2 regions of the Agromyces indicus genome follow, and region 2 is predicted to be linked to the other one. Evidence: predicted binding sites of a transcription regulator. Region 2 holds the regulator's gene; the other holds the start of a gene.

Region 1 (10,768 bases), on a different contig from region 2:
GTCCGCATTTCGTGGGACCGATGTCCCCCCTTGCGAGGACACTTTCGCCCGATATCCCGGCGATTTGACCCCCGGACGAGGGGTGGATAACAGTTCGATAACGACGCCTCCACGCGCCGACACGGCGGCGTGTCCTCGCATGCCGAGGCACCTCGCTACAGTGGCGACATGTCCCCCATTTCGCCACCACGCGCGACACGATCGACCGAGCTGGCGATCGCGGCCATCGCCGTGGTGACGGCCCTGGTGCTGACCCTCGCCTTCGCGGACCTCACGCGCCGCGTGATCATGCCGACGTGGTTGCAGGTCTCGGGCGCCTACCTCGCGGTGTGGGTGCCGCTCGGCGCGGCCGTCGCCGTGTCGGCGCGGCGGAACCCGGTGCGGTGGCGCCGTCTGCTCCGGATCACGCCGCTCGACGTGCTCCTCGGCATCGGCGTCGGCCTGCTCGCCCGCGCCACCGCGACCCTGATCCAGGCCGGCCTCACGGGCGTCATGCCCGCAGGCGGCATCCGCCTCGAACTCGACCCGGTCACCTGGTGGGTGGGACTGCTCATCGCGCCGGTGCTGCTCGCGCCGCTCGTCGAGGAGCTCTTCTTCCGTGGCCTCACCCAACCCGCCGTGGCCGACACCGCCCGGGCGGCGGGCAGCCGCCCCCGCGCCGCCGCAGCCACGGGGGTCGTGGTCGCCGCCGCCGTGTTCGCGCTCCTGCACACGCTCGACGCCGCCACCCCGTCGGGCGCCTGGACCGTGGGCCTCAGCACCTTCGTCCTCGGCTGCGCGGTCGGCGCGCTGGTCGCGACCACGGGACGACTCGGCGGTGCGTTCGTCGCGCACGCCGTCTTCAACCTGACCCTCGTGCTGCTGCTGATGTGACGGGGTCGAGCGGATGCCGCGGCATCCGCTCACCGTCAGTGACGGCCGTTCAGCACCCCGCCGCTCTCCTGCAGGTAGCAGACGCCGCACAGCGACTCGTACGTCACCTCGACGCCGTCGATCGCGACCTGGTCGCCGTCGAAGATGTACCGCCCGTCGACCCGCCGGCCGTTGAAGATCGCCTTGCGGCCGCACCGGCAGATCGTCTTCAGTTCCTCGAGGCTGTGCGCGACCTCGAGCAGCCGTCGGCTCCCCCGGAAGGCGGCCGTCTGGAAGTCGGTGCGGATGCCGTACGCGAGGACGGGGATGTCGTCGAGCAGGGCGATGCGCAGCAGGTCGTCGACCTGGTCGCCGGTGAGGAACTGCGCCTCGTCGACGAGCAGGCAGCTCACGTCACGGCCGTGCGCCTCGATGACGGGCGTGCGATACCGCTGGAACACCTCGAGCACCTGGTCGTCGGGCCCGATCGTGAAGTCGACCTCGCGCACGACGCCGAGTCGCGACACGATGTCGCGGTCGCCCTTCGTGTCGACCGCCGGCTTCGCCAGCAGCACCTGGTGCCCGCGCTCCTCGTAGTTGAAGGCGGCCTGCAGCAGCGCCGTCGACTTGCCGGAGTTCATCGCCCCGTACCGGAAGTACAGCTTCGCCATCTATTCGAGGATCCCGTCCTCCGCCGCGCGACGGATGAGTTCGGAGCGTCGACCGGCCGGACGGCCGACCTTCGCGTACTTGTCGCGCGCGCGGCGCAGGTAGGTCTTCGCGGTCTCGTACCCGATCTCCATGCGACGGGCCACCTCGTTGGTCGACAGGCCCTGCACGTACAACGTCACCGCCCGCTGCTCGGCGGCGCTCAGCGCAGCATCGGCGACCTCGGCGCCGGTGGGGGGCGCGGATGCCGCAGCCGCCTGCTCGTCGCGAGCCCGCGGCCGCTTCGGCACGCGCTCACCGCGCGCCACCCGCCGCACCACCTCGATGACCTCGCGGACCGGAAGGGTCTTCGGCACGAACGCCACCGCACCGGCCGCGAGGGAGCGCTCGCGGGACTCGGCGTCGTCGAGCGCCGTCACGACGACGACCTCGCAGCCGGCGGCGCGGCATGCGCGGATGCGGGACTCGATCGACACGGACTCCGGGAGCTGGAGGTCCATCAGCACGATGTCGACGGGGAACGCCTCGTCGCGGATCAGGTCGATCCAGCGGGTCGCACGGATGGCGACCTGGACATCGGGAGCGTTCTCGGCGATCCAGAACGCGATGCCGTCGACGATGACGGCATGATCGTCGAGGATGCCCACCCGAACGAGCGGGCGAGTCTCGCGCTCGTCGCCCGGTTCGCGCCGGACATCATCATCAGGCGTCATGTCGGAACTCCACACGGATATTCTCCCCCGTGGCGGACACCTCGCCGCGCAGCCCGACGGCGCGTGCCACAGCCACGAACCGGTCGATGTCGCGACGCCCGAGCGCGCCTGCCCCGGGGCGTGCCGTCACCGTGATCCGCGACTCCCGCTCGGTCGGCGTGGCGAACGCGATCGTGATCGCCACCGCCCGGCGTTCGTCGGCCAACCACACGATGAGCGCGGTGATGGCCGCGCGCTGCTCGTCGCGCAGCAGGGCCGCCGCGGCAGCCTCGTCATGGACCGTGACGGGCACGCTGCGCATGGCCGTCGTCGACGAGGCGAGCTCGTCGAGCCAGGTGGACTCGATGCCCGCCCGGAGCGCGCGCCGGAGGGCGTCGGCGAGCTCGCGCGCGCGGTCGGCATCCGCCACGGAGATCCGGTCGGCGGTCATGACCTGCGCGAGGAACGGGAGCACCTCGCGGCTCAGCACCGAGACGCGGCCCTGCTGCACCGACCGGGCGATGCCCGTGCGGAGCGCGGCCTCGTTCTCGAGCGCCACCGCATTGGTGCGCCGCTGCCACGCGAGCGTCTCGGAGACCACCGACGCGGAGTAGGCCGCCGCAGCCGCAGCCGGTGCGAAGACGGCCACCGCGTTGAGCAGCGCGAACGACAGCGCGGGCGCGGCCGTGACCGCCGCACCGGCCGAGCCGAGGCCGAGGATCGCCACGACGACGGCGCCGAGCGTGCCGGCGACCAGCAGCGCCACCCACGAGCAGAACGGGGCCAGCGCGAGCAGCAGCAGACCCACCGAGAGCGGACCGAAGTCGTCGTACAGGTACCGGTCACGTCCGATCGTGCTCACGTACTCGGCGACCGCACCGCCCAACGCGAGCAAGACCACGAGCCCGAGTCGTTCCAGGGTGAAGGGCGCGCGACCGGGCAGTGCCGACACCCACGCGACCAGCCCCGCCACGGCCACCAGCGCGATGGCGAGGATGGCGGCGGCCGGCGAGTTGATCTCGTCCCGGTGCCACCACGTCAGGGCGATCGCCATCGTGGTCGTGCCGATGGCGCCCGCACCAACCAGCGGGACCGCGGCGATGCCGCCCAGGGGGTCGACCTCCTGCTGCGTCATCCGGATCGTGCCCCTCATCGGCCGACCCCCTCCACCGGAACGCTGAGCAGCACGGTCGTGCCCACGCCGGGACGCGACCACACCTGGACGGTGCCCCCCTCCTGCTCGATCCGCCCGCGGATGGAGGTCCGCAGGCCGATGCGGTCCGGCGGAACGCCCGCGACGTCGAATCCGGCACCGCCGTCGACGACGGCGACGGTCAGCTCGGACTCCCCCGGCCCCACCGCGACCTCGACCTCGTCGACACCCGCGTGCCGCACCACGTTGATCAGGCACTGCGCCACGGCCGCCTCGAGCGCCTCGCGGCGCCCCGGGTCGATCCGGCGCAGCGCCGATGGGTCCCCCGACAGGTGCACCTCGAGACCGGCGTGCCGCGCGACGTCGATGGCATCGGCCAGCGGTGCCGGCCCGGCGTCGGCTTCGACGCCGACCGTGCCGGCCGCGTCGGCGGCCGTCGCGGTCAGTGTCGACGCAGCGAGCGGAGAGCGACCGCGCGCGGCGTCGGGCCGGGCGCTCGATGCGGCACGCCGCGCGCCACGCTGCCACGCATCGTCATCGACCACGTGGTCGGCGTGGTCGATGGCCCAGTCGCGCCCGACGATGAGCGCGAGGTCGTGACGGATGTCCGAACGCAGCCGTTCCGCGATCGGCCCCGACCCGGCGGTCGCCACGGCGATGAGGTGGCTGAGCGCGGTGTCGTGCAGGCGAGCGATGGCGCGGAGCTCGTAGTCGTGGCGGATGGCGAGTTCGCGGGTCTGCTGCGTCGCCCGGTAGAGACCCGCCTCCTGCCTCGCGGCGCTCCGACGGGAGATGCCGTCGAAGGTGCGCACGATGGTCATGATCACGAATGCGGCGGCGGCGGTCACGTTCGGCACCCAGACACCGGCGCCGGACCAGTCGACGGCGGCCGCATCGTTCAGCGCGACCGCGAGGAGCGTCGCCGCCTCGCCGATGCCCCAGCCGAGCGCGGCCCACGTGACGGCGATGCGGGAGCCGAAGCCGGCGCCGCCGAGGAGCACGAGGGCGACCCGGGGCAGCGCCAGCATGGCGTTGTTCGTGCTCTCGAAGTCGCTGCCCGGCTGCATGATGAGCTCGGTCAGCACGAACGCCACGCCACCGCCCACCATGAGCGTGACGACCGTGAGCGTGACGTTGGGCCACCGCATCAGCGCCGCCTGCGCGGCCGCCTGCGCGGCCAGGAGCAGCAGCACGAGCATGGCCGAGGCGCGCGGCTCCGGCAGGCCCCAGGCCCGACCGTCGACGACGGACGCCGCGGCGATGGCCATCGCGGCGAGCAGGCACACCGCGGCGGCACTGTGGCCGGCGCGGGTGAGCGCTCGACCCAGGGACGCTCCCGCGAGGTGCTCGGGAAGGCCCAGGGTCATCGTGCTCCCATCCGCCGGCGGGTGTTCGCGTCCTGCCTTGAAGGATTATCCCAGTTGTCAGAACAGCATGGTGGGTGAGGCCGCCGCAAGGCCGGAGGCGGCGGCGGCGGTTCGCCTCGGGGCCGTGGATGCCACGCCGCCCGTCACGACGTCTTCACGGCCGCGCTCGAGCCGGTGCGCGCGGAGCAACGGCCGCATCCGCTCGGCCAGCCAGGCCCGGTACTCCTTCGGCGCATAGGCGCTCGCCCCCGGGTACATGGCGCGATAGCGGTCGACGAGTTCCGGGTGCTCGCGCGCGAGCCAGGAGAAGAACCAGGGCTTGACCGACCCCCGCAGGTGCAGCGCCGAGTAGACGAGCCTCGTGGCGCCGGCCGCCTTGGCCCGGCGGACCGCCTCGTCGAGATGGGCTCGCGTGTCGGTCAGGTACGGCAGGATCGGCATCAGGAACACCGAGCAGTCGAAGCCCGCCTCACGCGCCGCCGTGACCGTCGCGAGCCGTGCCGCGGTCGTCGGGGTACCCGGTTCGATCGACCGCTGCACCTCGTCGTCGTACACGGCGATCGACATCGCCAGGTCGACCGGTACGTGCTCGCGCGCCGCCTGCAGCAGCGGCAGGTCGCGCCGCAGCAGCGTGCCCTTGGTGAGGATGCTGAACGGCGTGCCGCTCGACGCGAGCCCGTCGATGATGCCCGGCATGAGCGAGTACCGCCCCTCGGCACGCTGGTAGGGGTCGGTGTTGGTGCCGAGCGCGACCGGTTCGTGCTGCCACGACGGCCTCACGAGCTCGCGCTGCAGCACCTCGGCGACGTTGACCTTGACGATGATCTCGCGATCGAAGTCGTCGCCCGCGTCGAGGTCGAGGTACTCGTGCGTCGGCCGGGCGAAGCAGTAGGCGCACGCGTGCTGGCAGCCCCGGTAGGGATTGATGGTCCACCCGAACGGCACGTAGGACTGGCCGGGCACCTTGTTCAGCGCCGACTTGGCCAGCACCTCGTGGAACGTGACCCCGGCGAACTCCGGCGTCTGCACCGACCTCACGAGGTTGTTCAGGCGAGCGAGGCCCGGCAGCGTGCCCTGCTGCTCGACGCCGAGTTCCTGCGTGTTCCACCTCACCCCGCTATTCGAACACACGTTCGAATTGAGGGCAAGCGGATGTCGAGGCGTGCCGAGCCGCCGCATCCGCTCACCACCTGCCGACCGGCGCCGGCTGGAACAGGACGAGGAGCGGAATGCAGGACGCGCAGGGCGGCGCGCGTCCTGCATTCCGCGGAGTGTCCTACGTCGCGGCGAGCGCGCCGGCCGGATGCGGCCGGAGCGCGAGCTCCTCCCCATCCCAGCGGCGACGAAGCCACCGGTCGTGGCTCGCGACGAGCACCGCGCCGGGGTACGCGCCGAGCGCCTCCTCCAACTCGCCGGCCAGGGCCAGCGACAGGTGGTTCGTCGGCTCGTCGAGCAGGAACACGTGCGGCGGCGCGGCGATCACCAGCGCGAGCGCGAGCCGCCGCTGCTGCCCGACCGAGAGCCGGCCCACGGGCCGATCGAGGTCGCGCGAGCCGATGAGGCCCAGGTCGGCGAGCGGCACGCGTTCGGCGCGCCGCTCCCCCAGCGCCCGCTCGTACAGCACCCTCGGCGTGGCATCCGGATCGGCGAACCGCACGTCCTGCTCGAGCAGGCCGACGCGGAGCCCTCGGCGCCGTCGCACCGTGCCGCGATCCGGCGCGAGACGCCCCGCGAGCAGCGCGAGCAGGGTGGACTTGCCGGCACCGTTCGCGCCCGTGATGAGCAGCCGCGTGAGCGGTCCGACATGCAGCGCATCGAGCTCGAGGCGCCCGTCGACCGCCACGTCCGCCACGTGCAGCAGTTGCCCGTCGTCGCCCTCGAGCGCGTGCGACCCCGACGGGATGCCCGCGAACGCCATCGGCGACGGCGGCCGGGCCACCTGCGTACGCTCCAGCTCCGCGAGGCGCAGCTCGGCGTTGCGCACCCGCCGCGAGACCGCCTGCTCGACGTTCTCGCGCTTGAAGTGCTTCAGGAACTTGTCGTTGTCGCGCGCCGCACGACCGTGCGCGACATCGCGGGCGCGCTCGGCGACCACGACCCGCAGCCGCCGCAACTCGGACTGCTCCTCGTCGTGCTGCCGCGCCCAGCGAGCGCGTTCCTCCGCGCGCACCGCCAGGTACTCGCTGAACGACCCGCCGAACACCGTGCCGACGGATGCCGCGAGCACCGCCTCACGCGACCCGGCGCCCGCCGGGGCCGACCCGGTTCGCGCGAGTGCCGCAGCACCCGCCCGCCCCGGATCCAGGTCGAGCAGGCCAGTCGCCACGCGGTCGAGGAACGCCCGGTCGTGGCTGGCGAACACGACCGGTCCGCGCCACGCACGGAGGCGCTCCTCGAGGAACCCGGCGGCATCGTCGTCGAGGTGGTTCGTGGGTTCGTCGAGCAGGAGCGCATCCGGCGACGACAGCAGCAGCGCCGCGAGCGCGAACCGGCTGCGCTGACCGCCGGACAGCTCGCCGATGCGCCGGTCGCGACCGAGCCCGGCGAGCCCCAGTCCGTCGAGCAACTCGTCGCGGCGCCGCTCGACCGACCACACGTCGGCGCGCTCGGCCGCCTCGAGGGCGACGGCGTACCGGTCGGCCGCACGGGCGGCTGCGGCATCCGTCGACTTGGACTCGGGCGCCGACAGCGCCGAGGCCGCGGCGTCGAGTTCGACCTCGATCGCCCGCACGTCGGCGACGGATGCCTCGAGCACCTCGTCGACGCGATCCGCCGGGTCGAACGGCAGCTCCTGGAAGAGCAGGCCCGTGCGCGACGGCCGGGCGATGCGCCCGTCGACGACGGCGCCCGGGAGGACGTCGCCCGCGATGACACGCAGCAGGGTGGACTTGCCCGCGCCGTTCTCGCCGATGAGCCCCAGGCGACGGTCCGGGGCGACGGTGAGATCGAGGTCGGACAGCACCCGGCGGTCGCCGAACGCGACCGACAGGCCGTCGACGCGGAGGTGGGATGAGTGGGAATGGGTGACTGACATGAGGCGGAGCCCCTTCGCGAGGAGGCTCCCGGGCCGTCGGCGTGCGAACGCGCGCTTCAGCGGGCGCGGACGACGCGTCGGACACGGCCCGACGTCACGCGTGGACGGCGACGACGGCCCGGGAGCGGGTGATGGATCCCGCCGGGCATCTGCCGTCGCCTGGGTGCGCGCGAACACTGTCGCGATCAGTGGAAGGAGCACACCCCGGTGTCAACGGCGCCTCGGGCGCGGGACGATGGGATGTGCTCACTTCATAGCGGGGTCGACTGTAGCAGACCCGCGCGGGTTGGTCGAGGTTTGGTTTGGGGGGTCTCGATACGGGCGCTTCGCGTCCCACTCGACCAGCGGGGCGCGGAGCGCTACTTGGCGACGAGCGCCGTGCTCGGGGTGAGCTGCAGCACGGCCGCGGTGCGCGCGAGCGACTCCGCTGCCGCCTCCGGGTCGTCGGAGAGGTTCGTGCCGAGCGACGGGATCATCTCGCGCAGCTTCGGCTCCCAGTCGCCCATGCGGTCGGGGAAGCACTTGCCCATGACCTCGAGCATGATCGGCACCGACACCGAGGCCCCCGGCGACGCACCCAGCAGACCGGCGATCGTGCCGTCGGCGCCCGAGATCACCTCGGTGCCGAACTGCAGGATGCCGCCCTTCTCCGGGTCCTTCTTCATGACCTGAACGCGCTGGCCGGCCGTGATGAGCTCCCAGTCCTCGGTCTTGGCCGTGGGCATGAACTCGCGCAGCGCCGCCATCTTCTTCTCGCGCGAGGCGAGCAGCTCGGAGATGAGGTACTTCACGAGGTCGAAGTTGCGCAGGCCCACCTGCAGCATCGGCCCGAGGTTGTGGGTGCGGATGGAGAACGGCAGGTCGAACCACGTGCTCGTCTTGAGGAACTTCGGCGTGAAGCCCGCGTACGGCCCGAACAGCAGCGACGTCTCACCGTCGACCACCCGGGTGTCGAGGTGCGGCACCGACATCGGCGGTGCGCCCACGGCGGCCTTGCCGTAGACCTTCGCCTGGTGCTGCGCCACGAGCTTCGGGTTGGTGGTGCGGAGGAACTGGCCCGAGATCGGGAAGCCGCCGTAGCCGCGGATCTCGGGGATGCCCGAGTGCTGCAGGAGGGCGAGCGCCCCGCCCCCCGCGCCGACGAACACGAAACGGGCGCGCACGGTGTGCACGTTGCCGCCCACGAGGTTGCGGACGCGGATCCGCCACGTGCCGTCCTCCTGGCGCTTCAGCCACGTCACCTGGTGGTCGGTGCGGATCGACGCGCCGCGCGACTCGAGGTCGCGCATGAGCTGCACGGTGAGGGCGCCGTAGTCGACGTCCGTTCCGGACTCGATGCGGGTCGCCGCGACCTTCGCCTTCGGGTTGCGCTTCTTGGCGAGCAGCGGCGCCCACTCGGCGATCGTGTCGAGGTCCTCGGTGTACTCCATACCGGCGAACAGCGGCTGGCCCTCGAGCGCCTCGACGCGCTTCTTGAGGTACTCGATGTTGGCCTTGCCGCGCACGAACGTCATGTGCGGGGTGGAGTTGATGAAGCTGCGAGGCTCGGGCAGCGAGCCGTCTTCGACGAGGTGGGCCCAGTACTGCCGGCTCACCTGGAACTGCTCGTTGATCTGCACGGCCTTCGCGGCGCTCACGCTGCCGTCGGGCGCCTCGGGCATGTAGTTCAGCTCGCACAGCGCCGCGTGGCCGGTGCCCGCGTTGTTCCAGGGGTTCGACGACTCCTGCGCCACGCGACCCAGCCGCTCGTAGACGCGGATGCTCCAATCGGGCTGCAGCCTCGAGAGCAGGGAGCCGAGCGTAGCGCTCATGATGCCCCCGCCGATCAGCACGACGTCGACGGTCTCCTCGGAAGTCACGGGTTCCAGTGTAAGTGGGCGCGGATGTGTGCTTCGACCAGGTGGTCGTCCGTGACGAGCGGATGCCGCAGAACGGCCGACCGGCCCGCCCCGCGCGATGCGGGACGGGCCGGTCGGCCGTGATGCGGACGGATCAGCGACGCTTCGCCGCCGCGATGCGCGGCGCGGCGATCGCGCCACCGAGCGCCATCGCGCCGAGGCCGGCGAAGAGCAGCCAGCCGTTGTCGAAGCCGGTCTCGGCGAGCTGCTCGCCGCCGCCCTTCGGCGCCTCGGAGTGCTTGCCGCCACCGTCACCGCCACCGGCCGGGTCGGTGTGGACCGGCGTCGACGGCGGGGTCGTGTGGGTGTCCTTGACGTAGCGGACGGAGTAGTGGCTGATCTCCTTGCCCGACGGGTGCGAGAACGTGTACGACTCGGCGGGCGGGTCCACCACGATGTAGTGCGGGCCGTCGCCCTGGTTGGCGGACCCGGCCTTCACGCAGATCTCCGCGATGAGGTAGCCCTCGGGCGCGTACGCCGTGAACTCCTCCTGGTCGTTGGCGGAGAGGTGGCCGGTGTCGAAGTTCTCGCAGACCTTCTCGTTCGTGGGCTCCTCGGCGTACGCCGGGGCAGTCGAGAATGCGACCGCCCCGCCGGCGAGCAGCAGGGCAGCAGCGAACAGACGGGTTGACTTCATGAGGGGCTCCTGGCGGGTGACGGGTACTCGGATTTGTCGGCCAGTGGGCAGGGTGAGACCGGCGGCTGGGGATTCCGCCGATCACCATTGGACGGTTGCGCTCAGCCTATGTGTCCTCACAAATGAGGACAGCCCCCCGAAAGGGAGGTATACCGCCGCTTTCCGGTCACGAATTGGCAACGGCCCGCCCCGCGGAGCGGGACGGGCCGTTGCGAGACGCCGGGTCAGCGACGCTTGGCCGCGACGATGCGCGTGGCCGCGAGACCGCCGCCCAGGGCGATCGCGCCGAAGCCGGCGAAGAGGAGCCAGCCGTTCTCGAAGCCGGTCGCCGCCAGCTCCGCCTTCGTCTCGGTGGCCTCGCCACCGCCGACCGGGTCGCCCTCGCCGTCACCGCCGCCGACCGGGTCGGTCTCGCCGTCGATCGGCTCGCCGACGACCGGCTCGCCGTCGCCGTCGCCGCCACCCA
Region 2 (10,768 bases):
TCGCGCCCAGCCAGCGGCGTGCGCTCGAGGACGCGGTCAAGGTGAAGGTGATCGACCGCACGGCCGTGATCCTCGACATCTTCAGCCAGCACGCCAAGAGCCGCGAGGGCAAGGCCCAGGTCGAGCTCGCGCAGCTCGAGTACCTGCTCCCGCGCCTCCGCGGCTGGGGTGAGTCGATGTCGCGGCAGGCCGGCGGCCAGGTCGGCGGCGCCGGTGCGGGCATGGGCTCCCGTGGTCCCGGTGAGACGAAGATCGAGCTCGACCGCCGCCGCATCCACTCGCGCATGGCGCGCCTGCGCAAGCAGATCGCGGGCATGAAGCCGGCGCGCGACGCCAAGCGGGCCAACCGCAACCGCAACGCGGTGCCGTCGGTCGCGATCGCCGGGTACACCAACGCGGGCAAGTCCAGCCTGCTGAACCGCATCACCGGCGCGGGCGTGCTCGTCGAGAACGCCCTGTTCGCGACGCTCGACGCCACCGTGCGGCGCAACACGACGGCCGACGGCCGCGTCTACACGATCGCCGACACGGTCGGCTTCGTCCGCAACCTGCCGCACCAGCTCGTCGAGGCGTTCCGGTCGACCCTCGAGGAGGTCGCGGACGCCGACCTCGTGGTGCACGTCGTCGACGCCGCCCACCCCGACCCCGCGAGCCAGATCGCGACCGTCCGCGACGTCATCGGCGAGGTCGGTGCGCGCGACATCCCCGAGCTCGTGGTCTTCAACAAGGCCGACCTCATCACGCCCGAGGACCGCCTCGTGCTGCAGGGGCTCGAGCCGAACGCCGTGTTCGCCTCCGCGCGAACGGGCGAGGGCGTCGCCGAGGTGCTCGAGGCGATCAGCCGCATGCTGCCCGACCCGGCCGTCGAGGTCGACCTGCTCGTGCCCTACGACCGGGGCGACATCGTGTCCACGCTCCACGAGACCGGTCGCGTCCTCTCGACCGAGTACGTCGAGGACGGCACGCGCATCCGCGCGCTCGCCTCGCCCGAGCAGGCCGCGCAGCTCGCGGAGTTCCGGATGGGCGCGCTCGCGTAGCATCCGCTCACCCGACGGCCCGGTCAGACCATCGCGTCGACCGGGCCGTCGTCGTGTCGGCGGCGATGCGGGGCCGACCGGTCACGCGTCGTAACAACCCGGGCGGATGCCGCGCGCCGGGCGTATCGTCGCACCAGATCGTGGCGAGCGGCCGGATGCCGCCCGCCTGGAGCGACCGCCGAGCCCGGCACCCGCCCGCGAGACCCACCCGCCGTGACGGCCGGTCGGGCGCGGCGTGCCGTGCTTCGACCGACCGGTGCGGCATCCGTCACCTGGAGCACCATGACCGGAACCGGACCCGACGACGGCGACCGTCGGCCTCGGCCGGCGATCTCGTTCGAGCTGTTCCCGCCGCGGACCGACGCCGCCGCGCTCGCGCTCGGCCGCACGATCGACCGGCTCGCCGAGGTCGACCCGGCGTTCATCTCGGTGACGTTCGGTGCCGGCGGGTCGTCCCGCGACCGGTCGCTCACGGTGCTGCGGTACATGCTCGAGCACACCGACGTCGAGCCGATGGCGCACCTCACGTGCGTCGGCTCGAGCCACGCCGAGGCGAACCGGCTCGTGCGCGAGTTCCTCGATGCCGGGGTGACGAGCTTCCTCGCGCTCCGCGGCGACCCGCCCGCGGGCGCCGGACCGGACACGGGTCTCGGCGACCTGCGGAGCGCGGCTGAGCTCGTGCAGCTCATCCACCGGGTGCAGGAGGAGCGCGAGCCGTTCGGCCAGGTCGGGATCCCCGGGATCCCCGGAGCGACCCGCATCCTCGACCGCCCGCGTCCGGAGCGGGTCGCCGTCGCGGCGTTCCCGACCGGGCACCCGCGATCGCGCGGGATCGGGCAGGACGTCGACGTGCTCCTCGCCAAGGAGGTCGCGGGCGCCAACCTCGCGATCACCCAGCTGTTCTGGCACGCCGACGACTACCTCGGCTTCGTCGAGCGCGCCCGCGCCGGCGGCGTGACCATCCCGATCCTGCCGGGGATCATGCCCGTCACCACGCCGGGACGGCTGGCCCGCCTGCAGGAGCTCACGGGCGTGCCCGCGCCGAGCGAGCTCGCGATCCCGCTCGAGATCGAGCCCGACGCCGATGCCCTGTTCGACCTCGGGGTCGACTTCGCCGCCGACCTCGCCCGCGAGGTGCTCGACGGCGGCGCACCCGGTCTGCACCTGTACACCTTCAACCGCCACGAGGCCGTGCTCGCCGTCCTGGACCGGCTCGGCATCCGAACCCCCGCCCATGCGGGCACCGAGAGGAACACGAGAGAACGATGACCGCACCCGCCTTCCCCGCCGGAACGATCCTCGGCTACCCCCGCATCGGGCGGCGCCGCGAGCTCAAGCACGCCGTCGAGGCGTTCTGGGCCGGCCGCATCGACGCCGACGAGCTCGAGCGCACCGCCGCCGGGCTCCGCGCCGCCACGCGCGAGCGACTCGCCGCGCTCGGCCTCGGCCGCACCGACTCGGCGATCCCCGAGAGCTTCTCGTACTACGACCAGGTGCTCGACGCCGCGGTCGCGGTCGGCGCGATCCCCGCGCGCTTCCAGCGGCTGCTCGACGCCGACGGGCGCCTCGACCTCGCCGGCTACTTCACCGTCGCGCGCGGCGAGGGCGCCGACGCGCCGCTCGAGATGACGAAGTGGTTCGACTCGAACTATCACTACCTCGTGCCCGAGATCGGTCCCGACACGGCGTTCGCACCCCACGTGGAGGCGCTCGTGGCGCAGGTCCGCGAGGCCCGGGCGGCCGGGTTCGCGACCCGGCCGGTGCTCGTCGGCCCGGTCACGTTCCTCCTCCTGGCCAAGGCGGCGGATGACGCGCCCGAGAGCTTCCGCCCCATCGATCGCCTGGCCGACCTGGTGCCCGTGTACCAGCAGCTCCTCGACGAGCTCGCCCGCGCGGGTGCCGAGTGGGTGCAGCTCGACGAGCCCGCCCTCGTGAGCGAGAGCCTCGACGAACCGCGCGAACGAGTCCTCGAGGCGGTCGGGATCGCCTACGACGCGCTCGGCGCGCGCGACGACCGCCCGGCGATCCTCGTCGCCGCTCCGTACGGGTCGCTCGACGACGCCCTGCCCGCGCTCGCGTCGACCCCGGTCGAGGCGATCGCGTTCGACTTGGTCCGCGGCGACCTGCCGGACCGGCTCGACGCGGTGACGGAGGAGGCGCTCGCCGGGAAGACCCTGGTCGCGGGCGTCGTCGACGGCCACAACATCTGGCGCGGCGACCTCGAGCGCGCGTTCGAGCGCGCGGAGGCGCTCCGGTCGCGTTCCGGCTCCGTCGCGGTGTCCACGTCGACGTCGCTGCTGCACGTCCCGCACGACGTGGAGGACGAGTCCGCGCTGGACGCCCGCCTCGTGAGCTGGCTCGCGTTCGCCGACCAGAAGGTCGCCCAGGTCGCGGTGCTCGCGCGCGGTCTCGCCGAGGGCCGCGAGTCGATCGCGGCCGAGCTCGACGCGGCATCCGTCGCCCTCGCCGACCGCGCCGCCACCCCGGGCGTGCGCGTGCCGGCGGTCCGCGACCGCCTCGCCGCCCTCGACGCCGGCGCCTTCGCCCGCGCCGCCTACGAGGCCCGCGTCGCCGCGCAGGAGGACCTCGACCTGCCCGCGCTGCCGACGACGACGATCGGGTCGTTCCCGCAGACGGCCGACATCCGTCGCGCCCGCGCCCGGCTGGTGAAGGGCGAGCTGACGGATGCCGCCTACCGCGAGCTCATGCGCGAGGAGATCGCGCGTGTCATCCGCCTGCAGGAGGGCCTCGGCCTCGACGTGCTCGTGCACGGCGAGCCGGAGCGCAACGACATGGTGCAGTACTTCGCCGAACTGCTCGACGGCTTCGCGGTCACGCAGCACGGCTGGGTGCAGTCGTACGGCTCGCGCTGCACGCGCCCGTCGATCCTCTGGGGCGACGTGTCGCGTCCCGCGCCCATGACGGTCGAGTGGTCGGCGTACGCGCAGTCGCTGTCGGGCAAGCCCGTGAAGGGCATGCTCACCGGTCCCGTGACGATCCTCGCGTGGTCGTTCGTCCGCGACGACCAGCCGCTCGGCGACACCGCGCGTCAGGTGGCCCTCGCGCTGCGCGATGAGATCGCCGACCTCGAGGCCGCCGGCATCCGCGTGATCCAGGTCGACGAGCCGGCCCTGCGGGAGCTGCTCCCGCTGAAGCGCGCCGACCAGCCCGCCTACCTCGACTGGTCGGTCGGCTCGTTCCGGCTGGCCACGGGAGGCGCCGCGCCCGCGACGCAGGTGCACACCCACCTCTGCTACTCCGAGTTCGGCGTGGTCATCGACGCGATCCGCGAGCTCGACGCCGACGTGACCTCGATCGAGGCGGCGCGCAGCCGCATGGAGGTCGTCGACGACCTCGCCGCGAGCGGCTTCGACCACGGCGTCGGACCGGGCGTCTACGACATCCACTCGCCGCGGGTGCCGAGCGTCGAGGAGGTCCGCTCGCTGCTCGAACGCGCCGTCGACGGCGTGCCGGCCGGTCGCCTGTGGGTCAACCCCGACTGCGGGCTCAAGACCCGCGGGTACGACGAGACGGTGGCGTCGCTCACGAACATCGTCGAGGCCACGCGCGCGGTGCGGGAGGGGGTCGCGGTCGGCGCGACCGCCGGCTGAGCGGAGCAGCGGGGCGGATGCCGCGGCGCGCGCTGCGGCATCCGCCCCTCGCCATGCCCGGTGCCGGGCCTCGACCGATGTCGGACGGGTCGGAGCTCAGACCGCCCGCAGGACCGCGACGACCTTGCCGAGCACCTCGGCCTGATCGCCGAGGATCGGCTCGAACGCCGTGTTGCGGGGGAGCAGCCAGGTGTGACCGTCGCGCTGGCGGAAGACCTTGACGGTCGCCTCGCCGTCGAGCATCGCCGCGACGATCTCGCCGTTCTCGGCCGTCGGCTGCGAGCGCACGACGACCCAGTCGCCGTCGCAGATCGCGGCATCGATCATCGAGTCGCCGACGACCTTGAGGATGAACAGCTCGCCCTTGCCGACGAGCTGGCGGGGGAGCGGGAACACCTCTTCGACCTGCTGCTCGGCCGTGATCGGCACGCCCGCGGCGATGCGCCCGACGAGCGGCACCATCGTGGCGTCGCCGACCGACGGCGCCTCGGCGACCGTGGGCTGGCGCGACTCGGTGCCCGGGGCGTCGATGAGGATCTCGAGCGCACGCGGACGGTTGGGGTCGCGGCGCAGGTAGCCGGCGAGCTCGAGTTGGTTGAGCTGGTGCGTGACGCTCGAGAGCGACGAGAGGCCCACCGCGTCGCCGATCTCGCGCATGCTCGGCGGATAGCCGCGTTCGGCGACCGAGCCGCGGATCACCTCGAGGATGGCCAGCTGCTTGGCGCTCAGCCCCTTGCGCCGCCGCGATCGACCGCTCGCGCCCGGTGCCCGGTCGATGTCGATGCTCACGTCGTGGCCTCTCGTCGGGGCCGCCGTGGCCCGGATGTCGGTGGTCGGTGTTCGACTGTCGTCGGACATTCGAAACTGTATCCGCCTGATGCGCTCGCGACAAACATCCGTTCGAGTGTGTCGCGCGATCCGGGGCCGAAACTCCCACCCGCGGTCCTTGCAGGTGCGAATGTTCGAAGATATATTCGGAACACAGCTTCGCATCCGGCCCTCCCGGCCGAGGGCCGGATGCGGGCTCTCCCGAGGAGGTGCGGAATGAGTGCAGTGGTCATTGGGCCCACCGGTGGTCCGTCGGTGCCGGCGTTCGGCGCATCCGGCGTGCGCACGCGGCTCCGGCTGACGCGTCGTGGTCGGGTCGTCCTGACCGGGCTCGCCGCCGTGCCGATCGTCATCGCCGTGCTCGTCGGGGCGCTGTCCTCCGGCGGTGCCGTCGCCGGCATCGACGACGGGGTCGCGCCGGTGGCCTTCGAGACGGTCGTCGTCGGGGCGGGCGACACGCTCTGGGGCATCGCCGAGACGGTCGCCCCGTCGGAGGACCCCCGCGAGGTGATCCTCGAGATCATGCGGCTGAACGGCCTGGCGACCGCGGTGGTCCAGCCCGGTCAGGAACTCGCGCTGCCCGTCGTCGACTGAATCCGGGCGCCGCGTCACCCGCGGTCGCACTCGGCCCTCCGGGATCGGCGCGCGGATAGCATTGATCGGTGACGAGTCTCGACGACCTGCCCATCCGCGACGACCTGCGCGGCAAGTCCCCGTACGGTGCGCCGCAGAAGCACGTGCCCGTGGCGCTGAACGTCAACGAGAACACCCACCCGATCCCGGAGGACGTCGCCCACGACATCGTCGCCCGGGTCGCCGCCGCGATCATCGGGCTCAACCGCTACCCGGACCGCGAGTTCAGCCGCCTCCGAGTCGCACTCGCCGAGTACCTCGGCCACGGCCTCGCGCCCGAGCAGCTCTGGGCGGCGAACGGGTCGAACGAGGTGCTGCAGCACGTCCTGCAGGCCTTCGGCGGACCCGGGCGCACGGCGCTCGGCTTCGGCCCCACGTACTCGATGTACGGGCTCCTGGCGTCGGGCACCGGCACCGGGTGGATCACCGCCGACCGCGACGCCGACTTCGAACTCACCCCCGAGACCGCCGTCGCGGCCATCGAGCGCCACGACCCCGACATCGTCCTCCTCTGCTCGCCGAACAACCCCACGGGCACTCCGCTCACCCTCGAGACGATCGAGGCCGTCGCCGACGCGGCGCGCGGCGTGGTCGTCGTCGACGAGGCCTACCAGGAGTTCGCCGATCCCGGCTCGCCGAGCGCGCTGACCCTGCTGCCCGGTCGGCCGCGACTGCTCGTCTCGCGGACGATGAGCAAGGCCTTCGCGTTCGCCGGGGCCCGCGTCGGCTACCTCGCCGCCGACCCCGCCGTCGTCGATGCGCTCCGGCTCGTGCGCCTCCCGTACCACCTGTCGGCCCTCACCCAGGCGGCCGCCCTCGGGGCGCTCGCGCACGCCCACGAGATGCTGGCGATGGTCGACGAGATCCGCGCCCAGCGCGATCGCATCACCCGCGAACTCACGGCGCTCGGCTACCGGCCGTACCGCAGTGGCGCGAACTTCGTGCTGTTCGGCGGCGTGGACGACCCGCACGCCGTGTTCGAGGCGCTGCTCGAGCGCGGCATCCTGATCCGCGAGATCGGGCTGCCCGGCTGCCTGCGGGTGACCGCGGGAACCGAGGCGGAGACGACCGCGTTCCTCGAGGCGATGGCGGCGTTCGCGCCGGCGGCATCCGCTTCGACCCCCTGACCACCGCCCGGGCATCGCACGGGCTGCCTGAATAGGATGACCGCATGACCACCGACCGCCCCGCGCGCACCGCGCGCGTGCAGCGCGAGACCAGCGAGTCGAGCATCGACCTCTCGATCGACCTCGACGGCACCGGCCGCAGCGACATCGAGACCACCGTGCCGTTCTACGACCACCTGCTCACGGCGTTCGCGAAGCACTCGCTGACCGACCTCACCGTGCGCGCGAAGGGCGACATCGAGATCGACGTGCACCACACCGTGGAGGACGTCGCCATCGTCCTCGGCACCGCGATCCGGCAGGCGCTCGGCGACAAGCGGGGCATCTCCCGCTACGGCGACGCGCTCGTCCCGCTCGACGAGGCGCTCGCCCAGGCCGTGGTCGACATCTCGGGGCGGCCGTACCTCGTGCACACGGGCGAGCCGGCCGGATACGAGTTCCACCTCATCGGCGGGCACTTCACCGGCTCGATGGTGCGGCACGTGTTCGAGGCGATCACGTTCAACGCGGGACTCACGGTGCACGTGACGGTGCTGGGCGGGCGCGACCCGCACCACATCGCCGAGGCCGAGTTCAAGGCATTCGCACGCGCGTTCCGGCAGGCCAAGGCGCACGATCCGCTCGTGAGCGGCATCCCCTCGACCAAGGGCGCGCTGTGAGCCGCACCCCTCGCGTGGCGGTGCTCGACTACGGCTCGGGCAACGTGCACTCGGCCGCGAAGGCCCTCGAGCGCGCGGGTGCGGAGGTGCAGCTCACCGCCGACCGGCGCGCCGTCATGGAGGCCGACGGGCTGCTCGTTCCCGGCGTGGGCGCGTTCGCGGCCGTGATGGACGGGCTCCGGGCCGTCCGGGGCGACGAGCTCATCGACCGGCGCCTCGCCGGAGGTCGCCCGGTGCTCGGCATCTGCGTGGGCATGCAGGTGATGTTCGAGCACGGCGTCGAGCGCGGCGTCGACACCGAGGGGCTCGGCGAATGGCCGGGCACCGTGCGCGAGCTGCCCTCCGAGGTGCTGCCGCACATGGGGTGGAACACGGTCCGACCCGACGAGGGGTCCGTGCTGTTCCAGGGTCTCGAGGGGGAGCGCTTCTACTTCGTGCACTCCTACGCCGCGCAGGAGTGGCACCTCGACGTCATGCCGCCGTTCCCGCAGCCGAGGCTGACCTGGGCCGAGCACGGCGGGCGGTTCCTCGCCGCGGTCGAGAACGGCCCGCTGTCGGCCACGCAGTTCCATCCCGAGAAGTCGTCGGATGCCGGCATCCGACTGCTCGCGAACTGGATCGGCTCGTTCGCCTGACGGCGGTGGGCCTTCGGTTCGTCATGACCGGCACGCAGCGGGCTAGGATGCTGTGACTGTGCCGAAGTCGCGATTCTCGCGGCATCCGATTCGAGGACAGTGATGAGTGAGTTCAGCAAGAGCCCCCGCCTGGTACTGCTTCCCGCAGTCGACGTCGCAGGGGGCAAGGCGGTCCGCCTGACGCAGGGCGAGGCGGGCACCGAGACCAGCTACGGCGACCCCGTGGACGCCGCGGCGGACTGGGCCGACCAGGGCGCCGAGTGGATCCACCTCGTCGACCTCGACGCCGCGTTCGGTCGCGGGTCGAACGCCTCGGTCCTGAAGAAGGTGATCAAGCAGGTCCGCGGCGTGAACGTCGAGCTCTCGGGCGGCATCCGCGACGACCGGTCGCTCGAGCATGCGCTCGCGATCGGCGCCAAGCGCATCAACCTCGGCACGGCCGCGCTCGAGAACCCGGAGTGGGCGGCGTCGGTCATCGCCCAGTACGGCGAGGCCATCGCGATCGGCCTCGACGTGCGCGGGCACACGCTCGCGGCGCGCGGGTGGACCAAGGACGGCGGCGACCTCTGGCAGGTCATGGATCGCCTCGAGGAGGCGGGCGCCGCCCGCTACGTCGTGACGGACGTCACCAAGGACGGCACGCTGCAGGGGCCGAACGTCGAGCTGCTCCAGCAGATCATGGAGCGCACGCGTCGGCCCGTCATCGCGTCGGGCGGCGTCTCGAGCCTCGACGACATCGCCGCGCTGCGCCAGCTCGTGCCGCAGGGCCTCGAGGGCGCCATCATCGGCAAGGCCCTCTACGCGGGCGCGTTCACGCTGCCCGAGGCGCTGGATGTCGCATCCCACTGACCCTGCCGCCGACTCGGCCGGGCGCCCGTGGGCCGGCCGGTCGTTCCAGTCGAACCCGCACGCGGGCGATGACGGGCGGATGCCGCCGGAACTCGGTGCCGCGCTCGAGCGCTTCCGCTCGGGCGACGGGGGGCAGGCCGACGTGGTCGCCGCGTTCGGCGGCACGCGCCTGCTGATCCCGCTGCTCGCCGAGCTCGGCGACGGCGGCACCGAGGTCGGCGCCCACGGCCATGCGGTCGACAAGAGCCAGGAGCTCTCGATCGTCACGGTCGAGGGTCCGGACGGTCGGCGCGTCCTTCCCGTGTTCGCGTCCGTCGAGGCGATGTCGCGCTGGAATCCCGAGGCCCGGCCCGTCCCGGCGGACGGCGTTCGCGTCGCGCTGGCGGCCGCCGACGACGGCACCGAGCTCGTCGTGCTCGACCCGGGGAGCCCCACCGAGTTCGTCCTGCGCCGACCCGCCGTGTGGGCGGTCGCGCAGCAGCAGCCGTGGCGGCCGCCGTTCGAATCGGCCGACGTGCGCGAGGCGTTCGAGCGCTCGGTGTCCGGGGAGCTCGCCGTGGTCGGGGTCGACCTCCTGGCCGGCGACGCGGACGCGCGGCTGCGCGGCCCCGAGCTGGTCGTCAGGTTGCGGCTCGTGGCCGGCCTCACCCGCGCCGAGCTCGACGCCGTCACCACGCGGCTCGCGCGCCGATGGGCGGCCGACGACGCGATCGCCACCGGCGTGGACTCGCTCACCGTGCGACTGACGGGCGACGTGGCGGAGCCCCCGTCGCCGGGGAGCCTGCCGTAGGCTGACGACATGACCGACGCCTCCGGGGGGAACGAGCGTCCACCGAAGACCGACGATGCGCGCGGTAGCGCCGACGAGCCGGCTCCGCCCGAGCGGCCGAGCCTCGTCGACGAGCGGCGTCCGCCGGTCATCAAGGCGGTGCCGCCGCCGCGATCGGTGAAGACCTCGCGCGTCCTGTGGCTCCTCAGCTTCACCCTGTCCGCTGCGACCATGCTGATCGCGTTCCTGTCGCAGGAGTCGATCTCGACCGAGCTCCAGGAGACGATGCTCCGCCTTTCGCCCGGGTACGACGAGGCGGAGGTGTCCACGCTCGTCGACGTCATCTACTGGGTCTGCCTCGCGGGGATCGGCATGGTCGTCACGCTGGAGGCGATCCTCCTCGCCATGATCCTCAATCGACGCGGCGGCGCACGCTGGGGTCAGCTCGTCCTACTCGTGGTGCACGCCGGCGTGGCGCTCGTCGGGAGCGCCTTCCTGACGGTGGCCGAGTTCGGGATCCTCGTCGAGGTGCTGCTCCTCGGCGGATTCGCGCTGGCCCTGGCCGGGTGGATCGCCGGGATGTTCCCCGGTGCCGGGCACTGGTTCCGGACTGCGGGCGA

What was found. The regulator LexA, encoded in region 2, represses DNA repair genes until DNA is damaged. The targets are predictions, from matches to a motif close to TCGAACANNTGTTCGA.
Region 1: a site for LexA is predicted at 5,855-5,870, ahead of RH861_RS05750 (Rv2578c family radical SAM protein). Genes of this name have one in related genera too.

Annotation. Positions count from the first base shown of each region.
Region 1 is NZ_JAVKGS010000001.1:1,196,661-1,207,428, reverse strand. Features, by position in the region: gene RH861_RS05775 (CPBP family glutamic-type intramembrane protease) at 169-873, shown strand; gene RH861_RS05770 (thymidine kinase) at 909-1,523, opposite strand; gene RH861_RS05765 (response regulator transcription factor) at 1,524-2,234, opposite strand; gene RH861_RS05760 (hypothetical protein) at 2,224-3,366, opposite strand; gene RH861_RS05755 (sensor histidine kinase) at 3,363-4,733, opposite strand; gene RH861_RS05750 (Rv2578c family radical SAM protein) at 4,791-5,846, opposite strand; gene RH861_RS05745 (ATP-binding cassette domain-containing protein) at 6,010-7,767, opposite strand; gene RH861_RS05740 (malate:quinone oxidoreductase) at 8,127-9,626, opposite strand; gene RH861_RS05735 (LPXTG cell wall anchor domain-containing protein) at 9,760-10,302, opposite strand; gene RH861_RS05730 (hypothetical protein) at 10,527-10,768, opposite strand, start outside.
Region 2 is NZ_JAVKGS010000004.1:16,697-27,464, reverse strand. Features, by position in the region: gene hflX (GTPase HflX) at 1-1,037, shown strand, start outside; gene RH861_RS13400 (methylenetetrahydrofolate reductase) at 1,278-2,306, shown strand; gene metE (5-methyltetrahydropteroyltriglutamate--homocysteine S-methyltransferase) at 2,303-4,648, shown strand; gene lexA (transcriptional repressor LexA) at 4,745-5,437, opposite strand; gene RH861_RS13385 (LysM peptidoglycan-binding domain-containing protein) at 5,693-6,070, shown strand; gene RH861_RS13380 (histidinol-phosphate transaminase) at 6,139-7,236, shown strand; gene hisB (imidazoleglycerol-phosphate dehydratase HisB) at 7,281-7,895, shown strand; gene hisH (imidazole glycerol phosphate synthase subunit HisH) at 7,892-8,530, shown strand; gene priA (bifunctional 1-(5-phosphoribosyl)-5-((5-phosphoribosylamino)methylideneamino)imidazole-4-carboxamide isomerase/phosphoribosylanthranilate isomerase PriA) at 8,633-9,379, shown strand; gene RH861_RS13360 (SseB family protein) at 9,363-10,169, shown strand; gene RH861_RS13355 (dynamin family protein) at 10,599-10,768, opposite strand, start outside.